Polyangium spumosum: one gene and its partner. The protein of the gene in region 2 interacts with the protein of the main gene of each other region in a pairwise test. Links are inferred from orthologs where the notes say so. Each region holds a gene or a part of one and is shown on either strand. Other genes may lie near its edges.

Region 1 (3,044 bases), 280 kb from region 2 along the record:
GCGTCGCGTGGCGGCGCGCCGCGTAGATCATGCGCTGATCGAGGGTGTCGCTGTAGCGGGACGAGCTGCCCGCGCCGGTCGCGAGCGCGGCGATCACCTCTTCGCGGGATCCGTGGTTCTCGACGCGCGCGAGCTCCTCGGCCGCGAGCTCGGAGTCACCGAGGACCACGCCGCCCGGGGCGATGAGCGTGACGCGCCCGCCCGAGAGCGCGCCGAGCTCGTCCGCGAGCTCGTCGAGCGTGTCGCCCACGGCGCACGGCGAAGCCTCGCAGCGGCGGCGTACGATGTCCTCGGCGAGGCGGAGCTCGCCCGTGAGCTGCACCATCGTGCGCTCGATCATGAGCGCCTCGAGCGAGCGGGATCCGAGCCGCTCGATCGCGAAGCCCGCGATCAGCATGAGCACGACCGACGCGGCGATGAGCTTCGCGCGGATGCCGAGGCGGCCGATCATCCGTCCTGGGGCGGGGAGAGCTCGCCGGGCTCGGCGCGGAAGCGGTAGCCGACGCCGCGTACGGTCTCGATGTAGTCACCGGCGACGCCGAGCTTTTCGCGCACGCGTTTGACGTGGGTGTCGACGTTGCGGGTCGTGACGTCGACGTGCGAGCCCCAGACCTCGTCGAGCAGGACGTCGCGGGTCATGACGCGCCCGCGGCGGTCGAAGAGCACGACGAGCAGCTTGAACTCGAGCGCGGTGAAGGTGATCTCCTCGCCGTTCACCCAGGCGCGGTGCGCGGCGCGATCGACGCGCAGGACGCCGAAGTCGAGCTTCGCGCCTTCGGCGGGCGTGCCCTCGGTGCGGCGCAGGATCGCTCTCGCTCGCAGGATGAGCTCGCGCACGGAAAAGGGTTTGACCACGTAGTCGTCGGCGCCGAGCTCGAAGCCAACGACGCGATCCACCTCTTCGCCTCGGGCCGTGACCATGATGACGGGGATACTCGCCGTCTCCGGGTTCTGCTTGAGGCGCTTGCAGACCTCGGTGCCCGGCATGTCGGGCAGCATGAGGTCGAGGATGACGAGGTCGAACGGCTCTTCTTTCACCGCGCGGAGCGCGGTCTCGCCGTTCATCGCGGAGACGACGTCGAACCCCGCACTCTTGAAGTTGTAGGACAGGACGCGCTGGAGATCGCGCTCGTCCTCGACGATGAGAACGTTCGTCGGCATGCGTGGGCCCACCTCTAGCAGCCTTGTGTGACAGGCGCGTGGCGTGCGGTAAAGCACGGGGGCGAGCCGAGCCGTGTGTCGGTCTGCCTCCCTCGATCCGACAATCGCGAGGCGCGGCGCGAGCTTTCCTTGCGCGCACGCCCTCTTTCTTCTAGTAGGGGCGCCTCATGGCTCTGGAGCGCACCCTTTCCATCATCAAGCCCGACGCGGTCGAGAAGAACCACACGGGCGCGATCATCGCCCGCCTCGAGCAGGAGGGCTTCATCATCCGCGCGATGAAGCGGATTCACCTCACCCGCGCCGAGGCCGAAGGCTTCTACGCGGAGCACAAAGGCCGCGGCTTCTTCGACGAGCTCACGACGTTCATGTCGCGCAGCTCGATCGTCGTCATGGCCCTCGAGCGCGAGGACGCGATCGCCAAGTACCGCGAGGTCATCGGCGCGACGAACCCCGCGAACGCGGCCGAAGGCACGATCCGCAAGCTGTACGCCGCGAGCGTCGGCGAGAACGCGGTGCACGGCTCGGACAAGCCCGAGTCCGCGGCGCGCGAGATCGCCTATTTCTTCGCCGGGTACGAAGTCTCGCCCCGCGCGTGACCCCTCCGGTTTGCCCGGAGAGTCCGTTATCCATCGCGCGCGGCGCGGTCCGTGAGGGCCTCGCCGCGCTCGAAGGTTTCTCCGATCTGCTCGGATCCCGCCGCATCGGGCCTCGCGCCCTCGCCCAGGCGAAGGCCGAGATGGTCCCGGCGTGCGAGGCGCTGCGCGAGGCCTTCGCCGGCCTCGAACAAGCGTTCGTCGCGTCGCTCTCTGCCGACGAGGAGGCCCTGGATCAGGCCCGCGCCCTCGCCGCGCACGCAGGCGCGTGTGTCGCCGCCCTCGCCGCGGCGCTCGCCGACGGGGGGCCGCTCTCCGACGCGCGGCGACGCCTCGCGCTCGAGGCCGCCGTTCGCAAGCACGGCGCGGAGCTGCGGGACGCGTTCGCCCTCGGGGAGTTCTTCGCGGCCGCCGTCTCGCCCACGCCGACGGAGCTCGATCTCGTGGACGTCCTGGAGCAGCGGTTCGGCGGCAATCGCGCCGCCGAGGAGGGCGCGCTGCGGATCGTGGTGGAGGCGCCGCGGCCCTCGTGGCTCGTGGCCGATCGGCACGTGCTCGGGGGGCTCGTGGAGCTCGCCGCGCCGATCGCGTCGCGCCGCGGGGCCGTGGCGGCGCGGCTCGGCGTCGCGCGTTCGGCCGGGGGCGGTCTCGTGGTTCGGCTGAGCCCGTCTTCGCGGAACGGCGCGCCGGCGCGGCTCGTCCTGAACGTGACGGCGCGGGGCGAGGTGCCGAACGCCCTCGACATCGCGCGCGTGGCCGCGCGCCGCGCCAAGCTCGGCCTCGTGATCGACGCTGCCGCAGGGACGGTGACGATCGAGAGCGAGCGCGAGGTGAGCTGATTCCGTGCTATTTGGCCCGGAATGACGAACCTCGCCGACTCCCTCGCGCCGCTCGTCTCGGCCGCCTTCGCCGACCGCTCGTTGCTGAAAGATCCCGCGCACGAGCGCGCCGTCCTCGAGACGATCGACGCGCTCGATCGTGGCGCGCTTCGCGTCGCCGAGCCCGTCTCCGAGGGCAAGTGGGTGACACATGCGTGGGTGAAGCAGGCCATCCTGCTCTACTTCGCCGTCCAGAAGATGTCGGTCATGGAGGCGGGGCCGCTCGAGTTCCACGACAAGATCCCGCTCAAGCGTGGCCTCGAGGCCGCGGGCGTGCGGGTCGTGCCGCCGGGCGCGGTGCGGTACGGCGCGTTCCTCGAGCCGGGCGCGATCCTCATGCCGGGTTACGTGAACATCGGCGCGCGCGTGGGCGCAGGGACGATGGTCGATACGTGGGCGACCGTGGGATCGT
Region 2 (2,975 bases):
GGCCCGCGACGAGGTGCAGATCACTCGCTCCTTCCGAGCGCGCCGTGAGCAGGATGTCGTCGAGCGCGCCCGTGGCGAAATGGGCGGCGGACGCGGCGGCCGCGAGCAACGTGGGATCGGCCGGATCGTCGAGGGTGATCGCGAAATTGCGCGGGCGCGTGGCCTCCTTCGGCGCGGCCGGCGGGGCTTGTGGGGGCGCGGGCGTGCGGCGGTCGTCGAGATCGAGCTCGAACGAGGGCGAAGCCGCGTGGATCATGGGGGCCGGGGCGATCATGGATGCCGCGGGGAGCGAGGCCTGGGCCGGCGGAGGTGCGGGGGCCGGGGGCTGGGCTTCTTTGCGTGGATCCTGGGCGAGGCGCGTGAGCCGGGCCTGCACGGCGTTCGTGTTCCGCACGGCGGCGATGGCGATCGCGCCGATGCCGTCCACGCGGCAGCCCCACTGCACGGGCTTCGGGCCGAGGCCCTCGACGTGGCGGCTGCCTCCGGCCGTGACGAGCATCTGCAGGATGTCTTCCGTCGACAGGATCGAGCGGTCGATGATCTCGTAGACGCCGCCTACCTTGGCGCAGGGGTTCCGGCCGGTGGCGAGGGCGACCTCGGTGACGTCGGGCCGGAGGAGGTTCTCGAGCAGGGCTTTGAGCTGGGGCATCGCGCTTTCGGATCGCGGGAGACGGCCATCGTATCGGAGGGCTCGATGTTTCGGCAAGGACGGCGCCGTTCGCGATACGATCGCCGCGGATCGCCATGGAACACGCCCCCCTCCTCGCCGCGCTCCTCGGCGCCCTCGCGGGCGCGCTCGAGGGATTCGTGCTCGCGATCGTCGTCGCGCATCACCAGCACCGGCGCGGCGTGAAATCCGGCGTGTCAATCCTCCCGTACCTGCTCTTCGGCTCGTTCTCGGGCGGGCTCACCGCGGGGCTCGCGGGGATCTGGCTCCCGCTCGGCGCGGCCGTGGGCGCTGGCGCCGCGGCGTGGCCGCTCCTGTTCGGCGTCCTGTGGATCCTCACGCAGACGAGCCTCCGAGGGCGGCCGTGAGCGGCGGCGTGGCGGTTCGACCTGGCCAAACCCGTCCCGACGCCCTACGATGGCCCGTGTCCACGCCATGAAGGTCGATTTGCCTCGTTCCTGGAAAAACGTCCTCTCGGCTGAGCTCTCGCGCCCCTCTTTCGCCGAGCTCTGCGCGTTCGTCGACGAGGAGCGGAGAACCCACGTGGTGTATCCTCCCGAGCGCGACGTGTGGAATGCATTCAAGAAGACCCCATTCGCGGAGGTCCGCGTGGTCCTGCTCGGCCAGGACCCGTATATCGGGGAGGGTCAGGCGCACGGGCTCTGCTTTTCCGTTTGTCACGGCCGCCGTGTGCCGCCCTCGCTCGCCAACATGTTCCGCGAGTTACGCGCCGACATCCCCGGCTTCGAAGTGCCCGACCACGGCTGCCTGGAGCCCTGGGCCGCGCAGGGCGTCTTCCTCCTGAACACCATCCTCACGGTGCGCGCGGGCGAGGCGGGATCTCACCGCGGCAAGGGGTGGGAGACGTTCACGGACGGCGTGATCGCGGCCCTGTCGGCGCGCGAGGAGCCACTCGTCTTCGCGCTCTTCGGTGCACACGCGCAGAAAAAGGCGCGCCTCGTGGACACGTCGAGGCACCCGATCGTGAAGACCGGCCACCCCTCGCCGCTCTCCGTGCGGAGTTTCGCGGGGACGAGGCCATTCTCCGCCATCAACGCGGCATTACGTTCGATCGGGAAGGCGGAGATCGACTGGAGGTTGCCGCCGAGAGAGGCGCTCGGCGCGGCGGCGGCGCTCGCCGGGACGGCGGGGGCGCGAGGGTAAGAGCGGCGCGTGCCTTGCGTCCGTGCGAGGCAGGTCCCGCGGAGTGTGGGGAGTGTCTTGAACCGGTTCGAGGCAGGTCCCGCGGAGTGTGGGGCGTGTCTTGAACCGGTTCGAGGCAGGTCCTGCGGAGTGTGGGGCGTGTCTTGCGTGCGTTCGAGACAGGTCCTGCAAAGTGTGGGGCGTGTCTTGCGTCCGTTCGAGACAGGTCCTGCGGAGTGTGGGGCGTGTCTTGCGTGCGTTCGAGGCAGGTCCTGCAGAGTGTGGGGCGTGTCTTGCGTCGGTTCGAGGCAGGTCTCGCAGGAGCCAGGAGGCTTCTCGCGTCCCCGCGAGCGAGCTTGACAACGTTTCCGCGGCCCTTTCGCATGGACGCATGTGGAGGGGAGCGAGGTTGGTGAGGGGCGTTGCGTGGGTGTGTCTCCTGCTGCTCGTCGTGGGGGGGCTCACGGCGCCCGCGCGCGCGGACGCGCCGCCGAAGAAGACGCCCTGGGTCGTCGCGGCGTGTATGCGTCCGCATGGGCCGGGGATCGTTCGGTGGACGTACGACCATGCGGGCAAGCCGGTCACCGAGGAGCCTTGGATCACGCTGATTGCGGAGAGCAGCGCGCACCATCCGATTTTCGTCTTCAATCCGCGGGTGGGGTCGAAGACGCATTACCTGATCCCGACCGAATACGGTAACCACCCCTGCGAGCCCGTGCCGCCGGATCCGAAGCCGCCTCCGCCGCCGAAGCCTGCTTCCGCGAAGCGGCCTGCGCCAAAGGAAGAGGCGGAGGACGGAGACGATGGCGGCGGCAAGCATGAGGAGAGCGTCGAGGAGCGCGTCGAGCAGCACCGTATCCGGAGCGAGAGCCGGCCGGAGAAGCCGAGGAGGCCGAAGAACAACGTGCACGGCGTGTTGTCGAAGGAGCCGGCGCTGCCGTCGTCGACGGGCATTTTGAGCAAGGAAGGCGCCTTGCCCCCGCGCGACGAGGTGCGTCCGCCGAGATGCGTGGATGAGCCATGCACGCTGGTGGACCGAGGCGGCGCATTGCCGGAGATCCAGCATCGGCAGGGGCGACCGCTCGTGAGCGTGGTCTCCTGCAAGCAGACGAAGGAGGGCTGCAAAGGCGAAGCTGCGGGCGACGGGACAGGCAAGGCGAAGCCC

Evidence for each region.
Region 1: the proteins of ung (region 2) and ndk interact in binary tests that used the Escherichia coli proteins (3 or more experiments, as listed by UniProt). The link is inferred for Polyangium spumosum from one-to-one orthologs.

What each region holds. Positions count from the first base shown.
Region 1 is NZ_WJIE01000002.1:241,970-245,013, reverse strand. What follows is about bases 65-3,042. They hold ndk (nucleoside-diphosphate kinase), read left to right. Parts: upstream 65-1,328; coding sequence 1,329-1,757; downstream 1,758-3,042. Other genes in these bases: GF068_RS07045 (2,3,4,5-tetrahydropyridine-2,6-dicarboxylate N-succinyltransferase), read left to right, coding at 2,615-3,042; GF068_RS07050 (hypothetical protein), read left to right, coding at 1,754-2,593; GF068_RS07060 (response regulator), read right to left, coding at 448-1,161; GF068_RS07065 (HAMP domain-containing sensor histidine kinase), read right to left, coding at 65-451. In the rest of the region: more of GF068_RS07065, read right to left, coding at 1-64; more of GF068_RS07045, read left to right, coding at 3,043-3,044. UniProt on the Escherichia coli protein: Major role in the synthesis of nucleoside triphosphates other than ATP. The ATP gamma phosphate is transferred to the NDP beta phosphate via a ping-pong mechanism, using a phosphorylated active-site intermediate.
Region 2 is NZ_WJIE01000002.1:519,227-522,201, reverse strand. Bases 58-2,966 are described here. They hold ung (uracil-DNA glycosylase), read left to right. Parts: upstream 58-1,102; coding sequence 1,103-1,831; downstream 1,832-2,966. Other genes in these bases: GF068_RS08065 (hypothetical protein), read left to right, coding at 2,223-2,966; GF068_RS08075 (hypothetical protein), read left to right, coding at 745-1,035; GF068_RS08080 (type IV pilus twitching motility protein PilT), read right to left, coding at 58-649. In the rest of the region: more of GF068_RS08080, read right to left, coding at 1-57; more of GF068_RS08065, read left to right, coding at 2,967-2,975. UniProt on the Escherichia coli protein: Excises uracil residues from the DNA which can arise as a result of misincorporation of dUMP residues by DNA polymerase or due to deamination of cytosine.